3 regions of the Caldimonas thermodepolymerans genome follow, and region 3 is predicted to be linked to each of the others. Evidence: predicted binding sites of a transcription regulator. Region 3 holds the regulator's gene; each other region holds the start of a gene.

Region 1 (4,214 bases), 300 kb from region 3:
GCCCGACCGCGGTGCTGGTCTACGGCGACGACAAGGGAGAAGTCGGCCCGGGCGCGATCGGCTACCTCGTGGGCCAGGAGAACCGCGGCCTCGAGTACATGTTCATCATGATGAACGCGGCGCGCTTCGCGGTCGGCGTGCAGGGCATCGCGGTGGCCGAGCGCGCCTACCAGAAGGCCGTGCAGTACGCGAAGGAGCGCATCCAGTCGCGCCCGGTGGACGGCTCGCTGCCGGCGGCTGCGCCCATCATCCACCACCCGGACGTGCGCCGCATGCTGATGACGATGCGCGCGCTGACCGAAGGCTGCCGCGCGATGGCGCTGGTGGCCGCGGCCGCCTACGACGCCGCGCACCATCATCCGGACGAACAGGTGCGCAAGCAGAACCAGGCCTTCTACGAGTTCATGGTGCCGCTGGTCAAGGGCTACAGCACCGAGATGAGCCTGGAGGTGACCAGCCTGGGCGTGCAGGTGCACGGTGGCATGGGCTTCATCGAGGAGACCGGCGCGGCGCAGTACTACCGTGATGCGCGCATCCTGCCGATCTACGAAGGCACGACCGCGATCCAGGCCAACGACCTGGTGGGCCGCAAGACCGCGCGCGACGGCGGCCAGGTGGCCAAGGCGATCGCCGCGCGCATCGCCGAGACCGAAGCGCAGCTGGCGCGTCGCGACAGCGCTGCGGCGCGCGCGATGCACCAGCGGCTGCAGGCCGCGCGCGAGGCCTTCGTGCAGGTGGTGGACTTCGTGGCCGGGTCGATCAAGACCGCCCCGAACGCGGTGTTCGCCGGCAGCGTGCCCTACCTGATGCTGGCGGGCAACCTGGTGGCCGGCTGGCAGATGGCGCGCGCGCTGATGGTCGCCGAGGACAAGGCGGCCGCCGGCGAGGACGTCGCCTACATGCAGGCCAAGGTCGCGACCGCGCGCTTCTATGCCGAGCACGTGCTGTCGCGGGTGCCGGGCATCCGCGACAGCATCCTGGCCGGCCACGAAAGCGTCACCGCGCTCGCGCCCGAAGCGTTCTGAAGCTGGGTCCGCCGGTCCTGTCGCAAGGGTGACAGGGCCGGAGCCCGATGGTCCCGAAAGATTCGACCGGTGCGCCGTGCACGCACCGCATCCAGGAGACTGCCGTGCCTTTGCCTTCCGTCCTGCAGAACCTGCCGTTGCCCATCATCGGCTCGCCGCTGTTCATCATCAGCAACCCCAAGCTCGTGATCGAGCAGTGCAAGGCCGGGGTCGTCGGCTCCATGCCGGCGCTCAACGCCCGCCCGGCGTCGCAGCTCGACGAATGGCTGGCGGAGATCACCGAGACGCTGGCCGCGTACAACCGTGACCATCCCGAGCAGCCGGCGGCACCGTTCGCGATCAACCAGATCGTGCACAAGTCCAACGACCGGCTCGAGCACGACCTGGAGCTGTGCGTGAAGTACAAGGTGCCGATCATCATCACCTCGCTCGGCGCGCGCACCGACGTCAATGACGCGGTGCACGGCTACGGCGGCGTGGTGCTGCACGACGTGATCAACAACACCTTCGCGCGCAAGGCGATCGAGAAGGGTGCCGACGGCCTGATCGCGGTGGCGGCGGGCGCGGGCGGCCATGCCGGCACGACCAGCCCGTTCGCCCTGGTGCAGGAGATCCGCGAATGGTTCGACGGACCGCTGGCGCTGTCCGGCGCGATCGCCACGGGCCGTGCGGTGCTCGCCGCGCAGGCGATGGGCGCCGACTTCGCCTACGTCGGCTCGGCCTTCATCGCGACCGAGGAAGCGCGTGCGGTGCAGGGGTACAAGCAGATGATCGTCGAGAGCACCAGCCAGGACATCGTCTACTCCAACCTGTTCACCGGCGTGCACGGCAACTACCTGCGTGGCTCGATCATCAACGCCGGGCTGGACCCGGACAACCTGCCGCAAAGCGACCCCAGCAAGATGAACTTCGCGGGCGATGCCGCGAAGAAGGCCTGGAAGGACATCTGGGGCTGCGGGCAGGGCATCGGTGCGGTCAAGGACATCGTGCCCGCGCGCGTGCTGGTCGAGCGCCTGCGCCGCGAGTACCTGGAGGCCAAGCAGCGCCTGTGCGCGTGAGGGTCCGCTGAAGCGCGTTGCTGCCCGGTGACTGCCAGGGGCCGTCCGCCGTAAGGGGACGGCCCCTGGTGTTTGAGGGGCAGGTTCAGCGCCGGGGAGCGGCGCGCCAGGGCATCTTCATGTAGACATTGCCCTGCTCGAGTTCGGCCAGCATCTGCTCGAGCCGCTTGAGCTGGGTTTCCTCGCTGACCGCACGCGTGATCCAGCCCAGGTAGTCGTTGCGCTGGTAGGGCGGACGGGCTTCATAGGCTGCCATCAGGCCGCGCCTCTCGAGGGCCTGGCGCACGAAGCCAGGCATGGGATGCAGGGGGCGTTTGAGTCGGTTCATTGCGTCGTTCGGGGCAGTGGCCGATCCCGGTGCAAGCAGGTGGCAGCGCGGTGGCAAGGCCTCGCCGGCCTCGGGGTGACTGGCGGGGTGCGAGTCATGGCGCATATACTGTACATAAATACAGTATTGCCGTCATGGCCGATCACCTTCCCCAGCCATCCTCGATCAAGGGGCGCGGCACCGCGGTGCGTATCGCCCACCGCTTCGAGCGCGACGCGCGCGAGGGGTTCGACGACGGCTGGGGCACGCTGGACCAGGTCGCCGGTGAGGAAACGCTGGCCCCGTCCACGACGGTGATCGAGGAGCGGGCGCGCTTGGTCATCGCCACCAACGATTCGCCCGACATCCCCTTCGGGCAATCGCTCAACCCCTATCGCGGATGCGAGCACGGCTGCATCTATTGCTACGCGCGTCCCACGCACAGCTACCTGGACCTCTCGCCCGGGCTGGACTTCGAGACGAAGATCATCGCAAAGGTAAACGTGGTCGAGCGACTGGAAGAAGAGCTAGGTCGGCCGCGCTACCGACCGTCGGTGATCCACATCGGCGGCGCCACCGATGCCTACCAGCCCGTCGAGCGGCGCCTGTGCCTGACGCGCGGGGTGCTGGACGTCCTGGGGCGCTGCCGGCATGCGTACACCATCGTCACCAAGTCCTCGGGGATCGAACGCGACCTGGACCTCATCGGCCCGGCCGCCCAGGCCGGGCGCGTCTGGGTGTCGATCAGCATCACGACACTGGACGGTGCGCTCGCGCGCATCCTGGACCCACGGGCGGTCGCGCCGCACCGGCGCCTGCGCACCGTCACTGCGCTGGCCCGGGCCGGCGTGCCGGTGGGCGTGAACGTCGCACCCGTCATCCCCTTCATCAACGAGCCGGAGATCGAGCAGATCGTGGAGGCCGCGGCGCAGGCCGGGGCGCACTCCATCCATTACACGGTGCTGCGGCTGCCCTGGGAGGTGAGCCCCCTGTTCCGGCAGTGGCTGCAGCAGCATTTCCCCGACCGGGCCGAGCGGGTGATGGCGCGCGTGCGCGAGATGCGCGGCGGGCAGGACTATCGCGCCGAGTTCGGCACGCGCATGAAGGGCGAGGGGATCTGGGCGCAGCTGATCGCCCAGCGCATCGAGAAGGCAGTGCGCCGTGCCGGACTCACCCGGCACGTGCCGCCGCTGGACGAATCGGCCTTCGTGCCGCCGCAGCAGGTGCGCCAGGGCAGCCTGTTCTGAGTCCCGCGGAAAAGCAAGGCGGCCACCGAGGTGGCCGCTCGACCGGATGCTGGCGCGCAGGAGCGCGCCTTACTTGAACAGGTCCTTGACGCGGTCGGTCCAGCTCTTGGCGTTGGGCGAGTGGCGGTCGCCGCCCTTGCGCAGCGACTCGTCCAGCTCCTTCAGCAGCTTGCGCTGGTGCTCGGTGAGCTTGACCGGCGTCTCGACCGCGATGTGGCAGTACAGGTCGCCGGGGTAGGTGGAGCGCACGCCCTTGATGCCCTTGCCGCGCAGCCGGAAGGTCTTGCCGTGCTGCGTGCCTTCGGGCAGCTCGATCTCTGCCTTGCCGCCCAGCGTGGGCACCTCGATCGTGCCCCCGAGCGCGGCCGTGGTGATGCTGATCGGCACCGTGCAGTGCAGGTCGTCGCCGTCGCGCTCGAAGATGTCGTGCTTCTTCAGGCGGATCTCGATGTAGAGGTCGCCCGGCGGGCCGCCGTTGGTGCCCGGTTCGCCATTGCCGGCAGAGCGGATGCGCATGCCCTCGTCGATGCCGGCGGGGATGCGCACTTCCAGCGTCTTCGTGCGCTTGATGCGGCCC
Region 2 (4,214 bases), 1.0 Mb from region 3:
GGCGTGGTCGTCCAGCTCGCGCAGCAGCTCGACCGCAAGGCGGCCCCGGTCGCCGAAGGCGCGCCGCAGCCACTGCGCCTGCGCGTACACGGCGTCGAACGAGGCCGAGCGATCCGGCACCAGCAGCACGAAGCAGTCGTGCAGGGACGCCGGCACCACCTGCGGCCAGGCGAGGCGGTAGCTGCCCTTGGCGCTGCTGCGGCGCAGGCGCGTGATGAACTCGCTCAGGTTGCCGTAGCCCTCGCGGTTGCGCGCCAGCACGAACAGGCGAAACGGCGTGTCGGCCTCGACGCGGAACTCGCTGCCGACGATCAGCTTCAGGGCCGGCCCGGCCCGGCCCTGAAGCTTGGCTTCCTCGCGCAGTTCCAGCCAGGCCTGGTAGGCGCGCACCACGCCGGCGAGCGAACATTCGTCGGTGATCGCCAGCGCCACATAGCCCAGCTCATGCGCGCGCCGCACCAGCTCGCCCGGGTGCGAGGCCCCGCGCTGGAAGCTGAAGTTCGACACGCAGTGCAGCTCGGCGTAGGCCGGCAGCAGGGCCTCCATCGCCCCTCCCCTCAGCCGAACACGCCGTGCAGGAACCAGCCCGCCGCCGTGCCGGCCGGCACCCGCTCGCGGTAGATCCACAGCAGCCCGGCGCGCTCGTTCCAAGCGACGAAGTAGTCGCGCCCGGCCCGGCCCGGCTCGCCCGGCGTCACCGCCCACCAGCCGGCCTCCACCCGGTGCGGGCCGGCCAGCAGCTGCAAGGGGCCGTGGTGTTGCGGCCGGTTCTGGCGCGTGGCCAGCGGCTGCGGCTGCGGCAGCAACCAGCCGGGCTGCGGCAGTCCCGCGGGCAATGCGGCCACGGACCCGGCCGCCGCCCCGGCGACCGCGGCCGGCACCCAGCGCTGCATGGCCTCGGGGCGGTGGTCGGAGCACAGCACCGGGCGGCGCACCCGCTCCGCGCCGAGGCGGGCCGACAGGCGTTCCAGCAGCTGGGCGAGCGTCTCGCCCTCGCGCACCTGGCGGCCGGCGGTCAGCGGCAGCGCCGGGCCGGCCGGCTGCAAGGGCTCGGGGGCGTCGGCGCGCAGTCCCAGCTCGCCGACCGGCCCCGGCAGCGTCACGTGCGCCAGCAGCTCGCCGAGCAACCGTGCCAGGTGCTCCGGCTCGCGGGTCGGCTCGCCCAGGCGCACCTCCAGCTCGCCGGCATCGTCGACCCCGCTGCGGTGGAAGTCGTGCCGCCAGCACAGCACGAAGCGCCGCACGCCGGCATGGCGCGCGGCCAGCCAGCCGCACATCTGCAGCAGCAGCCGGCGCGCGCCGAACATCAGCGCCGGGGCCGACTCGACCCGCCCGGGCAGCTCCAGCCAGGCCTCGAAGGTCTCCGGGCAGCACAGCCACTCGAAGCTCTCGGGCCGCTCGCCATAGGCCTGGTCCAGCGCCTCCAGCAGCGCCGCGCCGCAGCGGCGCGCCAGCCCCGCGCGCGGCAGCGCCCGCACCTCGCCCAGCGTGCGGCAGCCCAGGCGTTCGAGCAACGGCAGGTGTTCGGCTGCGGCGGTCAAGGCAGCCAGCGGCGCGGCGTCGAGCCGGGCCCGCCAGCCGGCGCGCGCCAGTGCGGGCGCGGGCGACCCGCTGCGGGCCAGGGCCAGCGCCGCCCGCGCGGTCGGCGCGCGCGCCAGCGCGACGCAGCCCAGCACCGGCGCTTCCTGCGCGACGCGCCGGCACAGCGCGCGCGCGCCGCCGAACAGCCGCAGGCTGGCCTGCACGTCCATCAGCACCGCCTCGTCGAGCAGCGTCACGCGCGGCGTGTACTGCAGCGCCCAGCAGCCGATCGCCTGCTGCTGCGCCAGGTCGTGCGCCGGCACGGCGCCGGCCGCGGCCCGGCCGGGCTCAGGCGACGACGGACAGGGCGGTGCGATCAGGGCCAGCCAGTACGGCATCGCGGGCCTCCTGGTTAGGCGCGGACGGGGCCGGAGCCGCCGGCGGCGCGGCCAGGCTGCGCAGCCGGGCCGCCAGCACGCCGGCCAGGCGCGGCGGCAGCGCCGGCAGCTCCAGCACGCCCTCGTGCGCCGGACCGCGGCGCTTGAGCACCCGCACCTGCAGGCTCCAGGGCCATGCCCCCGGGGCCACGGCCAGGCGCAGCGGCGCCAGCGAGGAGTCCTGTGCGGCCTGCTGCGGCCGCAACGCGAACAGCGGCAGATCGGCCTGCTGGGCATGGGCCTGCAGGCGCCGCAAGGCCGCCACGCGCGCCTGCGGCAGCCACAGCAGCACCGCCGCCGTGTCGCGGCAATGCAGTGCCTGTTCGGCGGCCCACAAGGCCTGCTCCGGCGTCCCTGGCGCCACCCACACCAGCCGCGCCGGGTCCAGCCCGGCCAGCGCGAGGCCGGCCGCATGCGGCATCAGGCCGGCGGGGGCGCCGACCAGCACGCAGGCCCCGCCCTCGGCGGCCAGCGCGCGCAGCGCCGGCCCCAGCAGCCGCCATTCGCAGCCGGCGCCGGGCGGCAGTAGCAGCTCGGTCAGGGCCTGGCAGGGCCAGCCGCCGCCGGGCAGCTCGCGGTCCAGCACGGGATGCCCGGTCGGCAGCACCCGGGCCCCGGCGCCGCCCAGCTGGTGGCCGCGCCAGAGCCGGCCGCGCTCGGCCAGGGCCTCGACGTCCGCAGGCAGCGACAAAGACGACGACGCCGGCTCGGCCGGCGCCAGGGCAAGGGTGGAAGACATGGCGAAGACTGTATGTTTATACAGTATATGAGCCCGGACGCCCGGGGCGGAAGTCACCCTGCAGGCCGCTCGGATGCCGCCCCCGGCCGCCGCATGCCATGCGCTGCGCGCATATCCAAGCGCGAAATGATGCGTTGGCGGCCGCCGCCGCGCCCTCTATGGTTGGGCCCTTGCCGTCGCCGCATCGACCGGACCCTGCCCGTGAACCACCTGCTGACGTTTCCCGACCCCGGCGCCATGGCGCTGTCGATCCGCGCCAAGGCCCTGCTGTTTCACGATCCCCGCTCGGTCGCCCTGCTCCGGCATGTCGAACGCGTCGCGCGCAGCGAAGCGACCGTGCTGGTGGTCGGCGAGACCGGCACCGGCAAGGAACTGATCGCGCGCCACATCCATGCGCAAAGCGGCCGCAGCGGCCCGTTCGTCGCGGTCAACTGCGGGGCGTTCAGCGAGAGCCTGATCGACGCGGAACTGTTCGGTCACGAATCGGGCGCGTTCACCGGCGCCTCGGGCGCGCGCGCCGGCTGGTTCGAGGCCGCCAACGGCGGCACGCTGTTCCTCGACGAGATCGGCGACCTGCCGCTGGCCCTGCAGGTCAAGCTGCTGCGCGTGCTGCAGGAGCGCCAGGTGGTGCGGCTCGGCTCGCGCCGCCCGATCCCGCTGGACGTGCGGCTGGTCGCCGCGACCAACGTGGACCTGCAGGCTGCGGTCGAGGCCCAGCGCTTCCGCGCCGACCTCTACTACCGCCTGAGCGTGGCCACCATCGAGCTGCCGCCGCTGCGCGAACGCCCGGGTGACATCCTGCCGCTGGCGCGCCACTTCATCGACCTGTACCGCCACAAGCTGGGCCTGGAGGCCGTCACGCTCGCGCCGGACGCCGAGGCGGCGCTGCTGGCCTATGGCTGGCCGGGCAACATCCGCGAGCTGGAGAACGTCATTCACTATGCGCTGATCGTGTGCCGCCACGGCGTGCTGCGCGCCGCGGACTTCCGCTTCGCGCCGGTGCGCTCGCCGCTGGCCGACGCCACCCACGCGACGGCAGCATCGCACCCGGCTGCCGATGCCGAGACGGAAGAACCGGCGGCGCTGGCGCCGTTCGTCGCCGCACTCGACGCCCTGCTGGCCGCGCCCCCGCCGGCACTGTTCCAGGAACTGGAAGCCGCCATCGTGCGCCGCGCCTTCCGGCTGTGCCGCGACAACCAGGTGCAGACCGCGCGGCTGCTCGGCATCACGCGCAACACGCTGCGCACGCTGCTCAAGCGCCACGGCCTGCTGAATGCCCCGAGGCCCCGGACACCCTACGGCCTGGCCACGGCCGAGCCGCGCAAGCAGCCGGCGCTCAGCCACTGAACGCCTGCCGGCGGGTGCGGCCGCCGGCGCGATCCTCGCGTAACCCCTCTGCACGCGCGCACCGGCGCTCCCTACACTGGCGCGCATTTCCGTCCGCACACGCTGCCATGACCCTGCCCACCACCCGACTCGGCCGCACCGGCCTGACCGTCTCGCGCCTGGCGCTCGGC
Region 3 (4,214 bases):
AGAGGGCCGCGCCCTGCGGGCCCGGGCGATCGCCGTGCCCAGGGCGATCGGCTGCGCCACCCGGTGCTCCATGGAAGAACTTGCCGACCTGCGCCAGCGCCTGCACGCGCTGCGACGCCGGCTCTCCCCCCAGCTCGTCGAATCAGCGGCCCGCGACGAAGCGCGCGCCGCCTGAGCCGGGCAGGAACGATGCTTTCTCTGACCCGGGCAGACCCGTCCCCTCCACCCACCTCGCCTCAGGAGAAGCTCATGGCACTCGACAAAGTCCTCTACCAGGTCCAGGCCACCGCAACCGGCGGCCGAGACGGACGCGCCGTCTCGTCCGATGGCGTGCTCGACGTCAAGCTGGCCACCCCGAAGGAGCTGGGCGGCCCCGGCGGCGCGGCGACCAACCCGGAGCAGCTGTTCGCGGCCGGCTATTCGGCCTGCTTCCTGAGCGCGATGAAGTTCGTCGCCTCGCAGCAGAAGAAGCCCCTGCCGGCTGACGCCTCGGTGACCGGCACCGTCGGCATCGGCCCGATCCCGGGCGGGTTCGGGCTGCAGGTGAAGCTGGGCGTGTCGCTGCCCGGCTGGGAGCGCGGCGACGCGCAGGCGCTGGTCGAGGCGGCGCACAAGGTCTGCCCGTATTCGAACGCCACGCGCGGCAACATCGACGTGACGCTCGACGTGCTCTGAGGCGCGTTGCGCGGGTGGCGGCTCAGCCGGCCGCCATCAGCTGCAGCATCAGCTCCACGCGGGCCTTCCACGGGGTCAGCGCCCCGGCCGACGGCAGCGCCTGCCGGCCCGTCGGCACCACCACCCCCTCGGCGCAGCGCGAGCAGCGCAGCACGCGCACCCCGCGTGCCTGCGCCCGCACCAGCTCGGCCTCCAGCCGTTCGTGCACCGTGCCGTTGCCGGTGCCGACCACCACCAGCCCCTGCACCGGCAGCCCGGCCAGGGCCGCGGCCCAGCGGCCATCCGCGCCGGCGTGGCTGCTGACGATCTCCACCCAGGGCCAGCCGGCGGGCGACGCCGGCAGGCATGCCAGCCCGAGCGGCTCGCCCTGCGGCCAGTCGCGCAGCTGGCGCAGCCGTCCTTCCTCCACGTAGCCCAGCGGGCCGGCATCGCCGGAGCCGAACGCATCGAGCCGGTAGGTGTGGGCCTTGCGCACCTCCAGCCCGCTGTGCACCTGCCCGGCCAGCACCGCGAGCACCCCCCGGGCCCCGGGCGTTGCCGCCACCGTCACCGCATCCAGCAGGTTCTGCGGGCCGTCCGGCCGCAAGGCGCTGGCCGGACGCATCGCCGCGACCATCACCACCGGCTTGGCCGGCGCCAGCAGGCGGTGCAGGAAATACGCCGTCTCCTCCAGCGTGTCGGTGCCGTGCGTGACCACGACGCCGCGCACTTCGGGACGCGCCAAGTGGTGCGCCACGCGCTGCGCCAGCAACTGCCACACCCCGAAGTCCATGTCCTTGCTGTCGAGCTGGGCCACCTGCTCGGTCTCCAGCGGCCAGCGGGCCAGCGCCGGCACCGCCGCGACCAGGTCGGCCACGCCCAGCTGCGCCGCGCGGTAGCCGACGTTGTCATGCGGGTCGGCCGCGGTGCCGGCGATCGTGCCGCCGGTGCCCAGGATGACGATGGGGCCGTGCTCGTTGCTTTGCATTTCTCGGAAAACTGGATAAAAATACAGTTACTGGATGCCTGCACAGTATCCGGGATCAAGGCCAGTCGCCTGGTCCGTGCCGGCAGGCCGTCACTTCGCGAGGTGTCCGTGGACCATCAACCCAAACTCACCGCCCGCCAGCAACAGGTGCTGGACCTGATCAAGAGTGCCATCGAGCGCACCGGCGCCCCGCCGACGCGGGCAGAGATCGCCGCCGAGCTCGGCTTCCGTTCGGCCAACGCGGCGGAGGAGCACCTGCAGGCCCTGGCGCGCAAGGGCGTGATCGAGCTGGTCGGCGGCACGTCGCGCGGCATCCGGCTCAAGTCTGACACACTGCGCTCGCTCAACGAATCGCGCAGCCGGCAGTTCAGCCTGCCCCTGCCCGGGCTGGCGCAGCTGGCCCTGCCGCTGGTCGGCCGGGTCGCGGCCGGCAGCCCCATCCTGGCCCAGGAACACATCGACCAGACCTACCACGTCGAGGCCGGCCTGTTCGCGAGCCGCCCCGACTACCTGCTGCGCGTGCGCGGCATGAGCATGCGCGACGCCGGCATCCTCGACGGCGACCTGCTCGCGGTGCAGCGTGCCAAGGAAGCCCGCAACGGCCAGATCGTCGTCGCCCGGCTGGGCGAGGAGGTCACCGTCAAGCGCTTCCGCCGCAGCCGCGGCAGCATCGAACTGGTCGCCGAGAACCCCGACTACAAGACCATCGTCGTCGAGCCCGGCCAGGATTTCGAGCTCGAAGGCATTGCCGTCGGGCTGATCCGCAACTCGCTGCTGATGTGACGCCATGAAGCACCTCGCCGCGGCCCTGCCGGCCACCGTCCTGTCCGCTGCGCCCTCCCGGGGACCGTCCCTGCGCACCACGTCGCAAGGACCGGCCACCCCGACGCGCTCGGGCGGCAAGCCGGCCAAGGCGCGGCACCGCAGTGCATGCCTGGCAGACGACGCGGCGCTCGAGTCGCTGCCCAACATCGGCCCGGCGCTGGCGCAGGGCCTGCGATTGATCGGCATCGAGACCCCGCGCGACCTGATCGGCCGCGACGCCTTCGTGCTCTACCAGGAGCTGTGCGCGCGCACCGGCGTTCGCCACGACCCGTGCGTACTGGACAGCTTCATGGCTGCGGTGGACTTCATGCGCGGCGCGCCGGCCGCGCCGTGGTGGCACTACACCGCGCAGCGCAAGCTGCTCTACGGGCAGGCCCAGGGGGAAGCATTGGCCCCGGGCGGTCCGGACGGCACGCCGCGCAACGGCGGGACCGGCCGCGGCTAGGCGCACTTTTTCCAGCTGCCCTGTGGGTGGCGGGCGTTCATGGGCAGCCGCCCATGCATCCCCGCGGGGCAGTCGTCAGGGCACAGGCCCTGTCATCGACCAATCCTGCCGAACGTCATGGTGGTGTTTTGATTTTCGGAGACGGACATGGCCCATGCACCCTGTGCACCTGAACACGACGCGTTTCGACTTCCCCCGGTGATGTCGTTCCGGCCGGCGGCACTCCCGCACCGCCCCTGGCGCCCGGCGCCTGCCACCTGCCTGGCGGCCCGGGACCCTGCCGCGCGCGATGCTGCCAACGATGCCGCGCCGACGGCCGGCTCGCCATGGTGGAAGCGCTGGAGCCAGGCGCTGGCGTGGCTGGAGCCGGCCGGGCCGGCGCCCAGCACCTGGACCAGCGGCTTTCCGATGCTCGATGCCGCCCTGCCCGGTGGCGGCTGGCCGTGCCACGGCCTCGTGGAGGTGCTGGCCCCGCGGCCCGGCCACCCCGAGTTCGCCCTGCTCGCCCCCGCGCTGGCCGGTGCAGCGGCGCGCCAGCAGCGCTTCGGCGCCATCGGCGCACCCGTGGGTGGCGTGGGCCTGGCCGCGATCGGCGGTTTCGAATCGACGGGCCTGCCGGCCTGGGGCGACGCCGAACCCGGCGACGCTGCCACCGGTACGCCGACGGCCTCCGTGCTGCAGGACGCGCTGCACTGGCTGCAACAAGGATCGGAAGGCGTGCTCGTGGTGTGGCTGCCGGAGATGGGCATGACGCAGCTGCGTGCACTCAAGCGCGCCGCGCGCCGGCGCCGCACCCTGGTCTTCGTCGTGCGTCCGTGGGTCGCGAACTGGGACGACAGCGAGGCCGACCTGCGCCTGTGCCTGATCGCCGGCAAGGGCGGCCAATGGGAGGTGCGGGTGCACCGCCAGGCAGCGCAGGCCGCGCCGACCGTGCGCGTGCCGGCGCTGGGGCCGGCGCCGGCACGCCACCTGCGCGTCGTGCGCGATCCGCAGGACCGACGCCGCGCCCTGCTGAGCGGCTCGTTCGAGCAGGTCTGCGCCGAGCTGGACCGCCTCGCCGAGATCGAGCGCCAGACCGAGTCGACCCAGCCGACCTGGCGCCGCATCGACGCCTGAGGCAGCTTCTGCACACCCGGGACGGCGCCCTGCTGGACACGTCCTGGATGCCGCGGTCCGGTTCAGGCCGCGGCCAGCAGCGTGCGGGTGTAGGGATGCTGCGGCCGCGCCAGCACCTCGTCGACCGGGCCGCGCTCGACCACCTCGCCGTCCTTCATCACGATCACGTCGTGGGCCATCGCGCGG

Evidence for each region. Region 3 encodes LexA, which represses DNA repair genes until DNA is damaged. Its sites were predicted from a motif close to ACTGTATNNNNATACAGT; they were not measured.
Region 1: a site for LexA is predicted at 2,519-2,536, ahead of IS481_RS10815 (PA0069 family radical SAM protein). Genes of this name have one in related genera too.
Region 2: a site for LexA is predicted at 2,705-2,722, ahead of imuA (translesion DNA synthesis-associated protein ImuA). Genes of this name have one in related genera too.

The regions. Positions count from the first base shown of each region.
Region 1 is NZ_CP064338.1:2,308,097-2,312,310, reverse strand. It holds gene IS481_RS10830 (acyl-CoA dehydrogenase) at 1-1,025, shown strand, start outside; gene IS481_RS10825 (NAD(P)H-dependent flavin oxidoreductase) at 1,130-2,083, shown strand; gene IS481_RS10820 (YdeI/OmpD-associated family protein) at 2,169-2,381, opposite strand; gene IS481_RS10815 (PA0069 family radical SAM protein) at 2,546-3,637, shown strand; gene dnaJ (molecular chaperone DnaJ) at 3,707-4,214, opposite strand, start outside.
Region 2 is NZ_CP064338.1:3,022,421-3,026,634, forward strand. It holds gene IS481_RS14220 (error-prone DNA polymerase) at 1-546, opposite strand, end outside; gene IS481_RS14225 (Y-family DNA polymerase) at 558-1,919, opposite strand; gene imuA (translesion DNA synthesis-associated protein ImuA) at 1,870-2,697, opposite strand; gene IS481_RS14235 (sigma-54 interaction domain-containing protein) at 2,899-4,044, shown strand; gene IS481_RS14240 (aldo/keto reductase) at 4,152-4,214, shown strand, end outside.
Region 3 is NZ_CP064338.1:2,005,380-2,009,593, forward strand. It holds gene IS481_RS09375 (MarR family winged helix-turn-helix transcriptional regulator) at 1-175, shown strand, start outside; gene IS481_RS09380 (organic hydroperoxide resistance protein) at 250-675, shown strand; gene IS481_RS09385 (asparaginase) at 698-1,642, opposite strand; gene lexA (transcriptional repressor LexA) at 1,751-2,425, shown strand; gene IS481_RS09395 (helix-hairpin-helix domain-containing protein) at 2,430-2,912, shown strand; gene IS481_RS09400 (hypothetical protein) at 3,114-4,028, shown strand; gene IS481_RS09405 (ABC transporter ATP-binding protein) at 4,091-4,214, opposite strand, start outside.